DNA from 4 places in the Staphylococcus saprophyticus subsp. saprophyticus ATCC 15305 genome. Region 2 is predicted to be linked to each of the others. Evidence: riboswitches for the same ligand, from Rfam matches in the RefSeq annotation. Region 2 holds a riboswitch; each other region holds the start of a gene.
What was found. Region 2 has a riboswitch for thiamine pyrophosphate ahead of SSP_RS12445 (thiamine phosphate synthase). Riboswitches for the same ligand answer to the same signal wherever they lie in the genome.
Positions count from the first base shown of each region.

Region 1: it holds a riboswitch for thiamine pyrophosphate, as region 2 does, so the genes downstream of both, SSP_RS07750 (3-oxoacyl-ACP reductase) here and SSP_RS12445 (thiamine phosphate synthase) in region 2, are expected to answer to the same signal.
Region 3: it holds a riboswitch for thiamine pyrophosphate, as region 2 does, so the genes downstream of both, SSP_RS08615 (ECF transporter S component) here and SSP_RS12445 (thiamine phosphate synthase) in region 2, are expected to answer to the same signal.
Region 4: it holds a riboswitch for thiamine pyrophosphate, as region 2 does, so the genes downstream of both, tenA (thiaminase II) here and SSP_RS12445 (thiamine phosphate synthase) in region 2, are expected to answer to the same signal.

Region 1 is NC_007350.1:1,591,213-1,594,430, forward strand. It holds gene trmD (tRNA (guanosine(37)-N1)-methyltransferase TrmD) at 1-129, opposite strand, end outside; gene rimM (ribosome maturation factor RimM) at 129-635, opposite strand; gene rpsP (30S ribosomal protein S16) at 861-1,127, opposite strand; TPP riboswitch at 1,341-1,439, shown strand; gene SSP_RS07750 (3-oxoacyl-ACP reductase) at 1,546-2,298, shown strand; gene SSP_RS07755 (LLM class flavin-dependent oxidoreductase) at 2,320-3,218, shown strand, end outside.
Region 2 is NC_007351.1:29,814-33,031, reverse strand. It holds gene xylB (xylulokinase) at 1-1,457, shown strand, start outside; TPP riboswitch at 1,594-1,703, shown strand; gene SSP_RS12445 (thiamine phosphate synthase) at 1,763-2,356, shown strand; gene SSP_RS12440 (NAD(P)/FAD-dependent oxidoreductase) at 2,349-3,218, shown strand, end outside.
Region 3 is NC_007350.1:1,779,208-1,782,425, reverse strand. It holds gene SSP_RS08620 (ABC transporter ATP-binding protein) at 1-968, opposite strand, end outside; gene SSP_RS08615 (ECF transporter S component) at 981-1,556, opposite strand; TPP riboswitch at 1,643-1,744, opposite strand; gene graF (glycopeptide resistance-associated protein GraF) at 1,993-2,127, opposite strand; gene auxA (lipoteichoic acid stability factor AuxA) at 2,428-3,218, shown strand, end outside.
Region 4 is NC_007350.1:814,847-818,064, forward strand. It holds gene SSP_RS03890 (single-stranded DNA-binding protein) at 58-477, shown strand; gene SSP_RS03895 (transglycosylase family protein) at 903-1,619, shown strand; TPP riboswitch at 1,750-1,848, shown strand; gene tenA (thiaminase II) at 1,926-2,615, shown strand; gene thiD (bifunctional hydroxymethylpyrimidine kinase/phosphomethylpyrimidine kinase) at 2,608-3,218, shown strand, end outside.

The DNA of each region.
Region 1 (3,218 bases), on a different replicon from region 2:
TTCTGCAAAATGTCTAAAATCAACTGTATTGACTGTTAACATATTTTTATCTTGTGCACGCTTTAAAATGGATTGGTTTAAAACACCATTAAACATTTCTGGAAATAAAGTTAGAAAATCAATCTTCATTAATCCAACAATCCTTCCATTGGTGTAATTTGAATACGTCTACCCTCTACATCAATATCCTTAACAACATCAGCGATATATGGAATCAAGTACTCTTTGTCACCTTTAACTACCCACACGTCATTTGCGCCTGTTTCGAAAATTTCTGTAACGCGTCCAATTGGTGTATCATCGTCATCAAATACAGTGCAACCAATGATATCTGAATAATAAAATTCATGTTCACCGAGTTCTATTTCTTCATGATCTCGTTCTTGCATAATGGTTTCACCTTTTAAATATTCAATATCATTAATATTATTAATGCCTTCAAATGTCAACATATGAAGACCTTTATGCATACGATAAGAAGCAATTGTGAATTCTAATGGCTCTTTATTTTTACGTTCAATAATTACAAGCTCCCCAGGCTGAAAGCGTGTTTCTGTAAAATCTGAATTTGATTTTACTTTTATTTCTCCTTTAATACCATGTGTATTAACAATTTTACCTATCTCTACCTTCATATACGTGCCTCCACTATTATTTATCTATTAAAATTGATTATGTATGCTATGATTTGTCTTATTATTATAACATGTGAAGTTATACGCAGTGACACAAATACAATATTCATGTAATGACATTTTTAAAATATCAACTTGCTTATATTATTATCGATAATGTCTATAAAAAAAGAGTACCCTTCAAGGTACCCTTACAAATCATATATTTGTTTATTTGTCGAAATCCTATTTTTGATCGTCAAATTTCTTCAAGATGCCTTCTCTTGATAAGATATTATGAACTGTATCAGTTGGTTTCGCACCATTTTTTAACCATTTAAGTGCTAATTCTTCGTCGATTTTAACTTCAGCTGCATTCACATTGTTTGGGTTGTAAGTACCGATTTGTTCGATATTACGACCGTCACGTGGTGCACGAGCATCAGCTGCTACGATACGATAGAATGGATTTCTTTTTGAACCTAAACGTGTTAAACGTAATTTAACTGCCATTTATATTCGCTCCTTTTGTTTTCATAGTTTTTATTTTCTACAAGAAATAATAATAACAGTAATTCAATAATTTGTAAAGAGTTTCTTCTTTACCAATTTCATTATTACGCAAAATTCTTTTTCTACTTTAATTCTTGGGAAGTCACATCTCCTTAATCACCCTTAACTTGACATAATTCACTAAAAAATATACATTTAACTTAAATTACATAACAAATGCACTAGGGGTGTTTCTAACTGAGATGAGTCTGACTCAAACCCTTTGAACCTGATCTAGTTTAAACTAGCGGAGGAAAGTGTGAAGTCTAGCATATTTCAATATTTTGAAGTACTTTGATACATATGTCGATATTCATTATACACAACCTTCTTTCAGGAGCGTTGTGTATTTTTTTATAGAAAATAAGGAGTGTATAAAATGAAAAAAACTGTAATTGTAACTGGTAGCAGTCGAGGATTAGGTGCGACAATCGTGAACACATTAGCGCAACAAGGACATAACGTTGTCATAAACTATCACAACAGCAGACAAGCTGCACAACAACTTGTAGATGAAATTGGAACTCATCAATCAATCGCTATCCAAGCAGATGTTACAAAACGCAATGAAATAGACGCGTTAGTTGAGAAAGCTACGCAATATTTTGGTCACATAGATGCTATAGTCAATAATGCACTTGTTGGCTTTAAATTTGACCCTGTTCAACAACAAGCATTTGTTGACCTTACATGGGAGGATTATCAACAACAAATTGATGGTACATTGAAAGCTGCTTTTAATTTGTGTCAAAGTGTTATACCTCAATTCATCGAAAGACAAAATGGCCATATCATTTCAATTGGTACAAATTTATTTCAAAATCCTGTCGTCCCTTATCATGAATATACAACAGCTAAAGCTGGTTTGATTGGTTTTTCACGCAATTTAGCTGCAGAATTAGGTCAATATGGTATCACATCTAATGTCGTTTCTGGCGGCTTATTAAAGACAACGGATGCAAGTGCAAGTACCACTACTGAAGTATTCGATTTAATTGCTCAAACCACTCCAATAAAAAAGGTAACCGCACCACAAGATGTTGCTAATATGGTTGCATATCTCGTATCAGATGAAGCAAATGGCATCACAGGTCAAAATTTTACAGTCGACGGTGGCTTAACAATGAACTAATAAGGAGGACTGAGTCATTCAATGACACAATCACAACATTTAAGCATTGGTGTACTTATCTATGCTTGTGGCCATCACCAGGCTGCATGGCGTATGCCACATTCAAGCATTGAGCGTATTGGTGATATTACTTATTATCAATCATTAGCAAGAACTGCAGAACAAGGCTTATTTGATGCCATATTTTTTGCTGACAATCAATCTTTTCCAGCTAGTTCGAAAAGTGATATGCCTGCATTTTGGTTTGATCCCCTCGTTAATTTAGCAGCAATATCGCAAGTTACACAACATGTGGGCCTAGTTGCTACGATATCTAGTACATTCTCCAATCCATTCACAGCTGCTAGACAACTACTCAGTCTAGACCATATGAGTCAAGGTCGTGCTGGTTGGAATTTAGTAACGTCAATGACTGATATGGAAGCTGCTAATCATAGTATGGACCATTTACCTGAACACGAGGAACGCTATAAAAAAGCAGATGAATTTGCACAAGTGATGAATCGTTTACTCGAATCATGGTCATTGGATGACTTTTTACACGATAAAGAAGATAATAAGTTAATCAATCCATCAGCAATCAACGCTATTAATCATGAAGGAGAACATTTCAATGTCCGTGGACCTTTAACAACCCCAAGTAGCCCTCAAGGGAAACCCATTGCAATGCAAGCGGGCGCCTCCGATCCTGGTATCGCATTAGCAACTAAATATGCTGATGCAGTTTATGCTGTTGCTTGGAATTTCAATCAAGCTAGCGCTTTCAAGAACAAATTAAATCAAAAATTGATACAAGAAGGTAAGCCTAAAGATAGTTTGAAAGTATTTCCTGGATTAGTTGCATATGTCGGACAAACTTATGAAGAAGCTTATGCAAAAAAACAAAAACTCGATGAATCTTTAGAAGTTGATACCGCTTT
Region 2 (3,218 bases):
GTACAAGTTCAGTTAAAGTTATAGCCGTAAGTAAAGAAGGAGAAGTTCTAGCTAAAGTTAGTGAAGGACTTGATATAATACAACTTCAATCTGGGTGCAATGAGCAACAACCAGACGAATGGTTTGAGGCAACCAAGTCATGTATTAGACAAATATTAAGTGCTAGCGCGTTAAGCGACATTTATATTAGAGGCTTATCGTTATCTGGTCAAATGCATAGTTTAGTGGTATTAGATAGTACTAATAAACCCCTTCGAAATGCAATTTTATGGAATGATACTCGTTCAACCCATCAATGCACAACAATCGAACAACAATTTGGCGATTATATATTATCAAACCCAGTATTAGAAGGTTTTACATTAACGAAATTGCTTTGGATAAAAGATAATGAACCTAATAATTGGAACAAGATAGCAACGTTCCTATTACCTAAAGATTACGTGAGGTTTAAGCTAACTGGTAAAATAAATATGGAATATTCAGATGCTTCGAGCACATTATTATTGGACCCAAAACAAAAAAGTTGGTCAAAGACAACCGGCTCACAATTTCGCATTCACGACATTTATCCCTCACTTGTATCATCTGGAGATTTTATTGGATATGTAGAAAGCAGCCTAGCTAAATCATTAGGATTAACAGGGGAGGTAGCTGTTTTTGCTGGTGGTGGCGATAATGCATGTGGTGCACTTGGTGCAGGTGTTATCAAATCCAACGATACATTATGCAGTATTGGTACTTCTGGTACGTTATTAACTTGTGAATCAGGTGAAGGAAAGACGTATCGTCATAATTTGCACTATTTCAATCATGTTGTAGAAGATAAATCATATGTAATGGGCGTAACGCTTGCTGCTGGAGATAGTTTGAATTGGTTAAAAAAACATGTGTTTCCCGGTTTAACTTTTAACCAAATTTTAAGCTTAGCAAGTAACTCTACAATTGGTAGTGAAGGGTTGTTATTTGCCCCATACCTATCAGGTGAACGTACACCACATGGTGATTCGCAAATTAGAGGTAGCTTTATCGGGCTAAGCACTTTACATACAAATGCAGACATAGCGAGATCAGTAATTGAAGGTATTACTTATTCATTATATGAAACTTTGGTACATTTACGTGAACAAGGGAAGGACATAACGCACATTACATCAATCGGTGGCGGTGCAAGAAATGATTTTTGGTTACAATTGCAAGCAGATATATTTAATGCAAAAGTCAGTAAATTGAAATATGAAGAAGGGCCTTGTATGGGGGCGGCAATGCTAGCTATTGTCGGTTTGAGTTGGTATGAAAGCCTAGAAGATGTAGTTGATCAATTTATCGTCTATGATAGAACTTTTCTGCCGAATGAAGTGCATCATGAACGCTATGTTAAATACTTTGAAATATATCAAGAAGTCTATCGTCAGACACGACCGATAACAGCACGGTTGTTAGAGTTGTCTCTATAAGCGTGATTATGCACGATTAAGCCAGCTGACTTTAGGATACATGTTGTCAAAGTTGAAGTGAGACTTGAAAAGTAAATGATTATAAGTTAGATTGTAAGTAATCACTAAAACATTATGAAACGAAAATTTAATAGATAGAAACCACTGGAAGTGCCTTTGATAAAGGCTGAGACCGAAGTAATAACTGAGGGATTCCTAGAACCTGATCCAGTTCGCACTGGCGTAGGAAAGTGGCGTTTTCTATGATAAATGTAATCATACAACGTTATTTTTCCACCAGGAAAAGTAACGTTTTTTTATTTGGGGTGAAAATATTGTTTATTGCTATTACACCATATCAAGATTTGTCTAAATCACATATTAAGCATTACTGTGAAATCGAAGGCGTTATCGATTACTTATTAATAAGAGTGCCAATGAATACTGAAGAAGTCATTCAGTGGGTTCACGGATTACTAAAAAATGAGTTTCCTAAGGATAAGATTATTGTTCATAGTGATATCAATGTAATCATACAATGTGACTTGTCGGCAATTCATTTTAGGGAAAGTGATCCTTATATTGAGGAGGTACAAGCTAGTTATCCCGATATGCAAATAAGTATGTCTACGCACCATAAAGATGCTATTGCTAACGCTAAATATTTAGGGCTAGATTTTGTATTATTTGGACACGTATTCGAGACGTCATCTAAACCTCAACAAACACCTAGAGCAAAGTCGGAGGTTGAAGAAGCGCTACAAATTGATATTCCGATTATTGCAATTGGAGGTATTAATCAACATACTTTATCTTCTTTACCTAATGGATTTTCAGGAATAGCCGGTATTTCTGTTTTTAATCAATATTCGAAAGAAAAACTTATAAACATGAAGGAAGTGTGGGATGGACATGTATGATGTCATTATTATTGGATCGGGAGTCATGGGCATGTCAATCGCACGTGGGTTAAGTCAGTCTTTTGCGAATATAGCTGTGATAGATAGAGATGAAGCAGGTAAGCATGCATCTTATAAAGCAGGTGGGATGTTAGGCGCGCAAAATGAATTCACCAAAAATAGTGCTTTGTTTAGTTTGGCAACAACTTCTCAAAAGATGTTCAAACCTCTAAGAGATAGTTTGTTGGAAGAGGTTGGCGTGGATATTGAGTATTTAAATAGTGGATTAATAAAATTGGCTACGAACCATTATGATAATAAAAAGATTGAACAGCAATATCAATTTTTAAGACAACATTTTGCATCTGTAGAACGTCTTAGTCCTACTGATGTTCAACACATGTCCAACGGTGCTATAACTTCAAAACATACAAATGGTATTTATATGCCTGAAGATAATCAAATCAATGCAAACCGCTATACTAAAGGGTTGTTGAAGTCATTATCAAATAGACATATAGATAGAATATACCAAACAACTGTAACCCATATTGAATCCATAAAAGATGGGTACCGTGTGGAGACACGAAATGGAGCTTATTATACTGAAAAGTTAATTGTCACAGGAGGCGCTTGGACAGGAAAACTTTTACAGCAATATTTACCTTGTGAAACGGTTATTGGGGTAAAAGGAGAAGCGCTATTGGTAGAACAACCTGATTTAAACTTGAATATTACCATGTTTCTGACTAATGGTTGTTACGTCATTCCAAAATTAAAAAATAGATATTTAATCGGTGCAACAAGTTACTTTAATGATTATTCAGTTGGGGTGTCTAATTCTGGTAAATCATGGCTTAAATCACAAGCTTTGCACTATATA
Region 3 (3,218 bases), on a different replicon from region 2:
GCTGCAGATTTAATTTTAGTGTAAATATGATGATTGATGTACATCTGACCTTCATATTTAATTAATTGCATCATTGATTCGAGCAGTGAAGTTTTACCTGAACCATTGGACCCGGTAATGGATATCCATTCTCCCGCATTGACATTTAACTTAGGAATGTTAATGAGTTGCTGCTTTCCACGTTTAATAACTGCATCTTGAATTTGGAAATTAAAATGAGATGAATCAGAATCTGAAAAATTTAGTGCTTTTGGTGCAGAATGCCAAGCTTTTGGATGCCAAACACCATATTCAGTTAATAGCGCTTCATAATAATTTAAAATTTGAGAAGGTGGGGCATCTGCAATGATGGCACCATCATAATTCATTAAAACGACACGATCGACATGTTGCCATATATGTTCGACTTTGTGTTCTACTATAAGTACAGTTTGGTCTCGCCACAATGATTGAATTTTTTGCCATAAATCAGCAGTTGACTCTACATCTAACATCGCGGTAGGTTCATCTAAAAATAGTGTCGTTGCTTGTTGTAAAATTGTCTCAGCAATCGCAAGTTTTTGTTTCATACCGCCACTTAATTCATTAATATATTGATTTTTGTCCACGTTTAATCCAACTGTCATTAGTGCTTCCTCAATACGATGATCCATTTCTTCCCGAGGAACTTGTTGATTTTCTAGTACAAATGCAAGTTCTTCATAAACTTTAGGCATACAAAATTGAGTATCTGGATCTTGGAATATGACACCACTTGAAGGATCGACTTCTAATGCATCATATTTTAACGGCAAATCTATCAAGTTTGGCACAATGCCACTAAGTACGTTTAATAAAGTACTTTTACCTGAACCAGAAGGACCTAATAATAATACCTTTTCTTTATCTTTTATTTGAATAGACAAATTGTCGAATATTTTTTTTTGACCATTTGGATATTTCAAGCGTAAATTTTTAGTAGCTATCAACATTATTACTCCTTATAGATTGTCATAATCACTCTGGGTTGCTGGTCTGAATAATTTTGTTACACCAGTTTGGTCAAGTGCTTTAACAATATAATAAGATAAGAGACCGGCAACGATAATACCGCTAATTAATCTAAATATGATGTATAAAGCAAGATTCCAACCCGCGACTTCTCCTAGATAACCATAGGCAAAATCTAAAGGTAGTGTTGCAACTGAAGCTAAAAATCCTGCTAGCATCGCAACCATTGCTGAACGTGATTTATATCGAAAAATAGCAAATATAATTTCGCAAGCTAAACCTTGTAATAATGCATAGACCATCGTTGCAATATCAAAACGACCCATTACAATTGTTTCACCAGCACCTGCAGCAAATTCTGCAAGCACAGCAATACCGGCTTTTGGAATTATGAGATAAGCTACGACTGCTGCCATAAACCAGGCACCATAAGTGAGTTCTTCAAAATGAAGTCCAGTTACCTGTACAGCTTTATAGACAAAATTCCAAATATTATAAATAATAGCGAAAACAACTGCGATAAGCACAGTTACAAGTATTTCGGATAGTTTTAAACCTTTTGACATCATTGTTCCTCCTAATATAAAAAACGCACAACCTTCTAGAAAGTTGCGCGTTTTTATATAGGCATACGGATACCAAAGTTACTCAGTGATATCGCAATACACTTTCCTACGCTAGTTTAATCTAGATCAGGTTCAAAGGGTTTGAGGGTATACCTCATCTCAGTCACAAAACACCCCTAGTGCGAATGATTTATTTAAATTTAATTATAATGTATGACTTTTCGTCGTTTATGTCAAGGTTATGCTAGAAATTGTTGGTTAATAGAGTGATTATTTTAAGGACAAACGTTGTTATTTAAGTTTATTACATGTAATCATGTTATAAAACCCTTAAAAATAGGAATGGACACAAACCTCATTTCGATAAGATTTGATGTCGCACTCCCATATCGGATTTACATTTATATTGAATTACTATTAATACCAAGTATCTATACTAGTCTAAAGTATCTTGAATATTTTGTTTAGTTTCTTCAGTGTTATCTTTTGCAGATTCTTTTTCTTCTTTTAATTTATCCTCTGCTTTTTTAGCTTTTTCAGCTGCTTCTTTATTTAATTCTTCTTTACTCATAATTAAAGCACTCCTTCATAGTTATGATTATCTATATTTAGTATATACCACAATTGAATAAAATATAAACACTTCAATATAATTACAATAGTTTGATATGAGATTAATGTTAATTAATGGATAATGTAAATAATGCATCGATAATGTACTTAATAAGTTAAATTTATAAAATTGTTTAAACATGAATTGTAAGTGGGAATTTGACTATAAGTCATTTTATATCATACTATGGACTTATTTATTAGATAATTAAAGACAAGAACTAAATGTTCATATATAATAACTTTTGAGGTGAATGGTATGTCTTTTTTGAAGAAACACGCTGAGATATTATATAGTTATGTTATAGGCATCGTTTCGCTTTTCACAGGTCTTATCATTTTAATTAATTTACCATTAATTAATAAATTAAATGGTAAAGGTAAAATTGATTTGCACATTCATAATGTATGGGATTTTATAAATGCATTTTTTAGTGAAATAATTAGAGTAATGAGTAATTACATAGGTAATTTCCCGATAATTAGTGCCATCATTATTGCTTTATTTGGTATTGGTGTCATTATGATTGGCTTTACTTTATATAGAACGACAAGATATGACTATGATATTTCAGTATTCTTTTTAGTTATTGGTATTCTTTTTTTCATCATAACACTGATATTGATGACTCAAGTTTATAGCTTTTTTGCTATTATTTTCGTAATACCATTTGCAATTCATATTGGTTATATCGTTTATAAGGACGAGTTAAATACAGAACATAGAAAATATCATTATTTATGGATTATTTTCAGTTATGGGATAAGTTACTTAATAACGCAAATTGTTTTATACGGAAGAATTGAAAGCGATGAAATCATTCCTATTGATATTTTGAGTGTTAACACATTCTTTATTATCATGTGGTTACTTGGACAAATGTCTATTTGGAACTTCTTATTTTTAAGAAGATCACTTCCTTTAACAAAACAAGAACTTGGGGAAGAAGAACCAGAATTATCAAGAACTAACAAAGGATCAGTAACAAATCAAACGAAAGAAACATGGAAGACACTACAAGATAAAACAACAGAATTTACACGTAAAAC
Region 4 (3,218 bases), on a different replicon from region 2:
TGTACTTTGACGGTATTGTGTAAAATTCATAGAATATAGTTATAAAGGAGGTGACATATGATTAATAACATTGTTATCGTAGGGCGACTAACTAAGGACCCTAAAATATATGATAAGGAGGAGAAAAAATTAGCTACATTTTGTGTAGCTGTATCAAGGAACTATAAAGATAAGAATCAAACCCCGGTATGTGATTATTTATTTTGTAAAGCATTTGGAAAAATGGCAACAAACATTGAGAAATATACGAAGCAAGGCTCACTTGTAGGTATAACAGGCCAAATGCAATCACATAAATATGAAAAAGAAGGTCAGACGCATTTTGTATCAGAAATACTTATTGAATCAATTAAATTCATGTCTCCACAAAACAAAGATAAAAATGATTTACTTTTTGAACCATTCCCGCTAGAGCATTCCCAAAATGCATTTAAAGACATTAACGTACAAAATAATGATATATATGAAATTGTATAAACCACCCACCCTAAATCTACCCCTAATCTAATCATCCACTTTAATATACATTTAAATCCTACTATCAATTATACTTCTATTGGCTATCCCTCTTAAAATATCCCTATAAGAGGGATAGCTTATTTAATATAGAATCAGCAATCAAATCGCTAATAAGTAATTTAAATAAAACTGAATAATCTGATATATTACAATCATATTACGTGAAATTTTACTTTTCATAGCCTTTAAAAACTATCACAGAAGTTTTTAAAGGGATAAAAAATTATATTCAAAGATAAATTAAATGTAATTTCATTGTAAAAAAAGCCGATTTTTTTTATTTCACTGTAACCTACAACGATTTTTTGAATGTTATAGTTGTATTTGCAAATTAATCATAAATAAAAATAAACTTAATTACCTTATAGGAGGACTTTTTTACAATGAAAAAAACAGTAGTAGCATCAACATTAGCAGTTGGACTTGGCGTAACAGGATTCGCAGCAGGAAATTCAGCAGACGCTTCAGAACAAGGCGTTGACAAAGCACAATTAGCACAACAAGCTCAAAGTAATCCAGAATCATTAAATGAAGCGCCAGTACAAGACGGTGCTTATAATATAAACTTTAATTACAATAATACTGATTATAGCTTCCAATCAGACGGTCAATATTGGACTTGGAGCTATGGACAAGGTTCAACTAATGCACCAGCACAAGAAACTGCTGAGCAACCACAACAAGTTGAACAACCACAACAAACTGAGCAAGCTTCAACTGAACAACCAGCAGAAGAAGCTGCACCACAAACTGAAGAAACACAACAACCACAACAAGAAGCAACTACACAAACTACTTCAAGCTCAAATGAATCAACTTCAAATGAATCTAGTTCAAGTGAAGCTTCAGAAGGTTCATCAGTAAATGTTAACTCTCATTTACAAGCAATCGCGCAACGTGAATCAGGCGGCGACCTTAAAGCTGTTAACCCATCATCAGGTGCAGCAGGAAAATATCAATTCTTACAAAGCACATGGGATTCAGTAGCACCATCTGAATATCAAGGTGTATCACCAACAGAAGCACCTGAAGCAGTACAAGACGCAGCAGCTGTTAAACTTTACAACACAGCAGGCGCTTCACAATGGGTTACTGCATAAAAAATTAAGTGTAGTAATGAACTTAAGATAAATATTTAAAGCTGAGACATATATGTCTCAGCTTTTTTTATAGTCAGTTATTTTGCAAATTTGTCAGTATTTTGTTATCTTTTAATTAAATAAAATATAAAAACGCTACTAGGGGAGCCAGTTGGCTGAGATGATTAAATTCAGACCCTTACAACCTGATTTGGTTAATACCAACGTAGGAAAGTAGTTTAATCTAAAGTTGGGGTATAAATCCTCGCTATTAATTAACTACGTTTCTGTCGGGAATGTAGTTTTTTTATTTATAGGAGGATTTTTGTGTTATTTTCAGAACAGTTAAAAAAAGAAGCTAAACCAATTATTAATCAAATCTACCACGATCCATTTATACAAGGTATGTTACATGGGAATTTACCGACTGAAGCAACCAAATTCTATTTAAGAGCAGATGCTTCTTATTTAAATGAATTTGCGAATATATACGCACTGTTAATTCCAAAAATGGGGAACTTAAATGATGTTCGATTTTTGGTTGAACAAATTCAATTTATAGTAGATGGTGAAGTGGAAGCACATGAAATTTTAGCGGATTATGTCCAAGAAAGTTATAATGAAATCGTACAAGAGAAAGTTTGGCCACCGAGTGGCGATCATTATATTAAACATATGTATTTCAATGCGTATGCTAAAGAAAATGCTGCTTATACGATTGCTGCAATGGCACCTTGTCCTTATGTTTATCAATTCATTGCTCAAGAAGCATTAAGGGATAAAGAATTAAATAAAGATTCTATTTTAGCTAAATGGTTTGAATTTTATAGTACTGAAATGGATGAATTAGTTATTGTATTTGATAATTTAATGGATAAATTGACGAAGCATTGTAGTGAAAAAGAAAAAAATGAGATAAAACAATGCTTTTTACAAAGTACAGTACATGAAAGAAACTTTTTTAATATGTCATTTAATGAAGAATCATGGTCATATGGAGGTATGAAAAATGAATAAACCCAATATTGCATTGACAATTGCTGGTACTGATCCAACAGGAGGTGCTGGTGTAATGGCAGATTTGAAATCTTTTCATGCTTGTGGCGTATATGGTATGGTGGCTGTTACAAGCATTGTTGCGCAAAACACTAAAGGTGTACAACATATTCACAATCTTGAGCCACAGTGGTTATCTGAACAACTGGCAAGTGTGTTTGATGACGAATTACCACATGCCATTAAAACTGGTATGATTGCTTCAAAGGAAATGATGCAATTAATTCAAGAATACTTAGTGAAATATCCTGAGATACCATATGTTATTGATCCAGTTATGTTAGCTAAAAGTGGTGATTCATTGATGGATGATGACGCGAAAGCAGATTTACAAAATATATTGTTACCCTATGCAACAGTAGCGACTCCAAACTTACCAGAAGCTGAAGAAATCACTGGATTAAAGATTGATAATGAGGCAGCGATATATAAAGCAGGCAACATATTTATTAATGAAATTGGGAGTAAGGGTGTTGTTATTAAAGGCGGACATGCTGAAGATTTAGAAACTGCTAAAGATTATTTATTTACTAAAGATGAGGTCTATACGTTTGAAGAACCTCG